DNA from 2 places in the Lactobacillus sp. X-49 genome. Region 1 is predicted to be linked to the other one. Evidence: riboswitches for the same ligand, from Rfam matches in the RefSeq annotation. Region 1 holds a riboswitch; the other holds the start of a gene.
What was found. A riboswitch is a leader RNA that binds a small molecule or an ion and turns the genes downstream of it on or off. The one in region 1 is predicted to bind thiamine pyrophosphate.

Region 1 (3,577 bases):
ACCAGAATTTGACGGATCTTTAAACATTCACTGTCGTTCATTACTCGAAGTTGTTAGAAAATGGATGAATATAAATCACGAAGCAATTTATAATACTCCTAATTATGAAAACTTAACTAATACTTCAATTTCTAATAATTATGATTTTATTAAAGGACGTTATCTCTTTGTTGATAATTTAGGTAACGTTGGAAATAATAATGTAGTCCTTGGTGGAGAAAAAGATCGTAATATTATATTTAAAGACTGGGATAATCGATTAATCGATCATATTACTTGGTTAGATAATAATAAAAGTGTAAAATTCAGCCAAAATATAAATAGTAAAAGACTAGAAATTTTAGCTGATGGTTTTGAATATGGAACAAATTTAATTGAGCGCGTTGCTAAAATTTTTTATAAACAACGTTAGGTAAATTTGGTCAAATCTATTTTTTACACACGATTTCTTTATTATAGAGAAATCGTGTGTTTTCTTTTATTCTTTTTCATAAGTTATTTACCAAAATTGTAACTCGTAATAACTGCTATCTTCATTTGTTGCGTTGCTTTTCAGCAATTAAATCTGTCAGATTTAGTATTCTTTTAACATTTGCTTTATACTATTCGCAGTCATACGTATCGATCCATCTTTGATAATATTCGTAGATTTTATAAATATCGACCCATGAAGGTTTGCTTAATCCTGCCTGTTGCCAATCCTTTATTTCAATATATTTATTTTTGAAAAGAGAAGATTTATCCTTATATTTTGAAGTTAGTCTAAAAAGAAAATAGCTTTTTTAATCTTGTCTTAAAAATAAAACTGGACGAGTTTTACCACCCTTAATATCAATGAAACTAACATAAGCCCAATATAAAGTATCCGCACCCATTAATATCCACCATCATCATTTAAAAAGCTTCTGCTTTTTCTTCAGTATCAATTTTTTCAATTGGAAGCTCATAACTAGCCTTGAGTAGTTTAGCTTTAGCAAATTCATCATCTGAAGTTTGGAAACTTATACTTCTTGAACTTGTATTTATATTCAAGTTCAATTCTATTAGTTGTTTTGCAAATTATTGATTGTTAATTCGATAATAAATGGATGTTTCATACTCTGTTGCCAAAGATCATATACAGTTTCATAAAGTTTTTCTGTAAATCTAATCATTTTCTTTCTCTTTATAAACTACCTTTATTTAGCATTTTATATTGTACTACTTCTTAAATATCGCTATAATAAAAGTGATAACACGAGGGGAGCCCATTGAGGCTGAGATGGAATTTTTTCCAGACCCTTTGAACCTGTAAGCTAATTCTTGCGTAGGAACGTGCCTTATCCAATTATGCTTTGACACCATCCGGTATCAAAGCTTTTTATTTGCTCGAAAAAGCCCATGGTTCTTTATTTTTAGGAGATGAATTATGAAGTTAGACATGCTCAATAAGTTACGACAACAAAATCCCGTTGTTTTAAATGCCGCCAATTTTGTTACTGTTCAAGATGTAGCCAATGGTCTTAATGCCATCGGTGCATCGCCTATCATGAGTCAGGAAATCGAAGAAGCTGAAGAAATGGCTCAATTAGCTGCAAGTATCACCCTTAATCTTGGCACCTTAACCAAGCTCCAAGTCGAATATATGGAGAAAATCGCAGCAAAAGCATCCTCAGATAATAAACCAATTATACTTGATCCTGTCGCAGTTGGTGCGAACAAATACCGACTTGACACGGCTATACATTTGTTATCGGAATTCCCAATTCAAATTATTCGTGGAAATGCTGGTGAAATTGCTACTTTAGGTAATTTTGAATGGCAATCTAAAGGAATTGATGCAGGAGATGGCAATAATGATTTAGATGAGATTACTTTAAAAACGGCTCAAAAATTTAACTGTGTTGTAATTGCTAGTGGTGCTACAGATACAATTAGCGATAGTACTCACGTTACACATATTTATAACGGAACGCCCTTATTCCAAGCGCACGTTGGTTCAGGAGACATGCTCTCCAGTATTGTCGCAGCTTTTGCAGCTATTGAAAAAGATCCTTATGAAGCAGCAATAATTGCTACACTAATTTTCGCTGCTACAGGGGAACTGCTCGTCAAAAATCAGCCTCAAGTTGGACCTGGTTCATTTGGTATATACCTGCTGGACTATCTAGCTGAGGTTCAACCTGCTGATATTGAAAAAATCGCTCATTTTGATTAGGAGATAACCATGAAGCAAGAAATTAATTCTTTTCCGCAAGTGCTAACTATTGCAGGTACCGATTCAGGTGGTGGAGCTGGGATTATGGCTGATCTAAAAACATTTCAAATGCAACATGTTTTTGGTACAGCAGTAGTAGTAGCTGTTACAGCCCAAAATACTTTGGGTGTACAAAACTCATTTTTACTTCCCTTAGATATGGTTGATGCCCAGTTTGCTTCTCTAGCTAATGATTTCAAAATTCGGGCTTGCAAAACCGGCATGCTTGGTGATTCAGCTCATGTTCACCAAGTTGCACTTAATTTACAAAAATACAATTTTGGTCCTACTATCGTTGACCCGGTAATGATAGCCAAGGGAGGTGCTACTTTATTAAGTAAAGATGCGATTACAACCGTTAGAGAAGAATTACTTCCTTTAGCAGATCTTGTCACACCCAATTTACCTGAAGCTGAAGAACTAACCGGAATAAAAATAACAAAGAAAGAAGAATATCCGAAATTAGCACTTACCTTACAAAAAATGGGTGTTAAAAACGTGTTAATTAAAGGGGGACATGCTAAAGATAAACATGTTAGCGACTATACCCTTTTAGAAGATGGCACTGATTTTTGGATAAGCAGTCCACGCACAAATACAGCACGTACCCACGGAACGGGTAATACTTTAGCAGCAACAATTGCCGCTCAATTAGCTCTCGGAAATGAGCTACCAACAGCAATTAAAGTTGCCAAAAAATATGTTGCTGCTACCATTGAACAAACTATTCAGGTCGGTCATGGCCATGGTCCACTCAATCACTGGGCCAAAGTTAGATAGGAAAAAAATATGAAACAATTTAAATCTAATATCCTGCATTCTTACTTTATTTGTGGCACACAGGATCTTTCTCCTCACCAAACATTACCACAGCTTGTGGAAGAAGCATTAAAAGCAGGAATAACAGCTTATCAGTTTCGTGATAAGGGAGCTAAATCGACTCTAAGTAAAAAAGATCGCTTACCAATGGCAATTCAGTTACACGAACTTTGTCAAAAATATGACGTACCCTTTTTTGTTGACGATGATGTCAACTTAGCAAAAGAGGTTAGAGCCGAAGGTATTCACGTGGGACAAACTGATGAATCAATTGAACAAGTTATTGCTGATGTTGGTCAACAAATGATTGTTGGTTATTCTTGTTCTACTCTACCTGAAATTGAGCAAGGTAACCGAATTAATGGGATTGACTATTATGGTTGTGGCCCAATTTTTGCCACTCAGTCAAAAAATGACGCTGATCCTGAAATTGGTCTTGATGGTTTACGGCAATTAGTCACACATTCATTACGACCTATTGTTGCAATTGGTGGGATAACTACTTATGACTTGCCGGCAATT
Region 2 (3,577 bases), on a different contig from region 1:
GTTCGAAAGAGCGAGCCATTTGTTCGGCACTGGTATCAACTGCTACGCAATAAATTGTTAAAGTGTAGACGTAAATACGACTAGATAAGCTGAGAGCATTGGTTAAATTTGGTTGTGGCGCAAACCAATATAGGGTGGCAAAGATAGTAACTGCCGCTAGTAGTGGGGCAAACAACGTTATAAGTAAGTTTTTCAATTTAACATGCTTAATTAGTAAGTAAATAATACTGATGCTGATAATTAGGAAGTTGGTTGCCAAACTGGACTCAAAAGATATTTCTAAAGAAATAATTAATGCTAAGAGAAATTTAAAACTAGGGTTCAATGGTATACCTCATTTAGTGACATAAGTTAATTGATGATTAGCTAAAACAAGATGATAGTCACACCAACTAGCAAGGTTAGTTAATTCATGACTAATAATAAGTAGTGTTTGTTTCCTGTCTATTTGACTTTGTCTTAATAATTTCATGACTTGAAGTGCCGAGTCTTGATCAAGCCCACTGAGTGGCTCATCTAAGAGTAGTACCTTCTGGTTAGAGATTAACATTAGTAGTATTTGTAATTTCTTTTGTTGTCCACCCGAAAGAGAATAAACTACCTGATCTAGAAGTTGATCTAAATTCAAGTTTACTAAAGCTTGCTGAATTCTTTGATCAGTAAAAAAATTGTCAGAGCGTTGCTTCTTGCTCAGATTTAGTTCATCTAGTACAGTAACATTAATAAATTGATCGGTTGCTTCTTGGAAAACTTGCCCAACTTGCCGTAAATATTTGCGGGGCGAAAGTTGACAAATTTCTTGTTTGTTAAAAGTTAAGTTGCCTTCATAAGGTAGCATTTTGGTTAATGCTTCAAATAGTGAGGTTTTTCCTGCGCCGTTTGCCCCAGTAATTAACGTTGTTTTGCCAGCAATAATTTGTAATTCGTGTTGGGATAATAATAATCGATTTTGTTTGATTTCAGTATTGGCGAAAGTAAAGCAACTACTTTCATGCACTGGAATGGAGAAAGAATAGGTAGGATGTTGATCATTAGTGTGCAGTAGCAGCTTTTTTTCTTTTTCTTTTAGTTTGACAATCGTTTTATCACGAAACTGAAACAAGTTGTCGCAAATTCCGACATAATCACTAAGAATGTGATCGCTAAGAAAGATTGTTTTGCCTAAATCACGCAGATGAGCCAATTTGGTAATTAAGAATTTACGAGTGGTGGGATCGCAACTAGCGAAAGGCTCATCCAATAAAAAAACATTAACATCCATTGCTACAAGTACTGCCAGGGCAACACGCTGCTGTTCGCCTCCTGACATAGTATTAATTTTTTGATCAAGTAAATGGCTAATCTCGGCAAAATCGACAGCTTGTTGTAATCTTGTTGGGTATTGCTCACGACTAATTTGTAAGTTTTCTAAAGCAAAAACAATTTCCTCTCGAGGAGTTGCCATTGTAAATTGTTCACTAGCTTTTTGAAACATCATCGCAGTTTGAAGGTTATCCAAGTTAATTGAACCACTAATTGTACCGGCATATTTAGGATAGAGTTGTGCTAGTATTTTTAAAAAGGTTGATTTGCCACATCCTGAGGGTCCGATTAATAGCGAAAATTCACCTGTTGGGATGGACAAATTAGTTTGTTCTAAAATAGTATTTTGTTTATCATATGAAAAAGTCAAATTTTTACTTGTAATCAATTTTATCCTCAATATAAAAAAGCCATCATAACCAAAAGGGTCTGACGACATGAAATCATTAATTTTCCCTTCGCTGGTATTAACCATAGCAGGTTCAGCGGGTATATTCTCAGCCTTTTGGCACCCCGATAATTGATTTCATTATATCTAAAAGCAGATTTACTGTCTAGTAGAAGAAATTTTTTATAATGGGATAGTTATTGACCAGTAGGATAAAATTCATTAATATATAATAAAATTATAAAGCAGTCACTATTTAAAGAAGGTGAATTTATGGTAGCGTTTAAACTAGAACAATATTTAGCAAGTGTTCTGGATGCTGAGGATGTTGATTCAAATGAAGTACAATTAAAGGTAGGAAATAGCAGTTTTGATATCTTTACAGCTTATCTTGAAAACCGTAATGCAGGTATACACAGGTATCAGACTACCAATACTACTATTCTTTACGAAATTACTGGTAAAACCAAGATTAGAAATAATGGCCGTGAGTTAAAGTTAGGGCCAGGAAATATCATGATTTTGCGACGTAAGTGTGAGTATGATGTGCAAACACAACTAAAAGGAAATGTGTTACTAAAACTTGAATTTAATTCTAATTTAAATTTTAAAACCTTTTTGATTAACGCAGGTGTACTTGATCCAAGCGAACGAAATGTAATCAATAATGTCCATGATGCTTTAAAAATAAGACAATTACTTTATATAAAAAGTTCACCCATGTCAAAACCAGCACAATTACTTAAAGAAATTATTGATGAATATCTAAATCAAAATATGTTTACCCAAAGCATGATTATTGCACAATTAAGCATACTTTTCATAACGACTATTAGAAACCGCGATCTAATAGTAATTCCTGATACTATTCAAGAATTTGCGCCTACTACGTTAGAGCAATATATTGATGATAATTATGCAAAGGTAACGCTTGCCCAGGCTGCTCAATATTTCGGCTTTAACACTAATTATTTTTCTAGTTTAGTAAAACAAAAAACCGGTAAAAGTTTTGTTGAACATGTCGATGAAAGAAGAATGCAAGAAGCTCGTAATTTGCTTGCTCGACCGGATATTTCGATTAAAGAGATTATTGCCCATGTTGGTTATAGTGGGAAGTCCTTTTTTTATAAGAAGTTTAATGAGTATTACCATGAAACTCCAGTGCAAATGCGGACAGAATTGTTCCGGCAGGCTAATATTAATTTAAAATGATTAATGGTAACTAATAAGCTATCAAGAAAATTACCTGCTAGCAATTTTGAAATTTTAAATATACTGACTAACTAAAAATGAGGTGTTTCGAGTATATAACTCAAGACACCTCATTTAGTTGTTAATTAAAAAAATTACATTTTTTCTAACCGCTTAATACGTTCTTCTGTTGGAGGATGTGTGTCAAATAAATTGGAAACTCCCTTTTTGTTTAACGGATTTTCGATATACATTCCTGCACTACTAGGATCTGCCTTCTTCATTGGGTCAGAACCTTCAATTTTCTCTAATGCAGAAATTAAGCCTTGGGGGTTACGTGTTAACTCAACTGAAGATGCATCAGCTAAGTATTCACGGTTACGTGATAAAGCCATTTGTGCCAAACTGGCACAAAGTGGCCCTAAGATAAGGACAAAAAGAATTGCAACAACTTTAAAAACTACCTCTAACCCATTACTCGAATTGGTATCACGGTCATCGTCATCAATCCACCAGATGTAACGACTGGCAATTCCTGATAAGAAGGAAATTACACCTACTAAGACAGCCGCAATTGTTGAAACCATAATATCGTAATTACGGATATGTGAAATTTCGTGCCCTAGCACACCTTCAAGTTCTTCACGGTTCATTAAATCAAGTAAACCTTGTGTTACTGCAACAGCAGAATGATTA

Region 2: another riboswitch for thiamine pyrophosphate. It lies ahead of ACYIAQ_RS03360 (ATP-binding cassette domain-containing protein); the one in region 1 lies ahead of thiM (hydroxyethylthiazole kinase).

The regions. Positions count from the first base shown of each region.
Region 1 covers NZ_JBXSQM010000009.1:31,299-34,875, reverse strand. The annotation lists gene ACYIAQ_RS05700 (alpha-L-fucosidase) at 1-412, shown strand, start outside; TPP riboswitch at 1,230-1,330, shown strand; gene thiM (hydroxyethylthiazole kinase) at 1,409-2,197, shown strand; gene thiD (bifunctional hydroxymethylpyrimidine kinase/phosphomethylpyrimidine kinase) at 2,207-3,016, shown strand; gene thiE (thiamine phosphate synthase) at 3,026-3,577, shown strand, end outside.
Region 2 covers NZ_JBXSQM010000004.1:81,327-84,903, reverse strand. The annotation lists gene ACYIAQ_RS03365 (energy-coupling factor transporter transmembrane component T family protein) at 1-325, opposite strand, end outside; gene ACYIAQ_RS03360 (ATP-binding cassette domain-containing protein) at 335-1,741, opposite strand; TPP riboswitch at 1,739-1,828, opposite strand; gene ACYIAQ_RS03355 (helix-turn-helix transcriptional regulator) at 1,964-2,902, shown strand; gene htpX (zinc metalloprotease HtpX) at 3,037-3,577, opposite strand, start outside.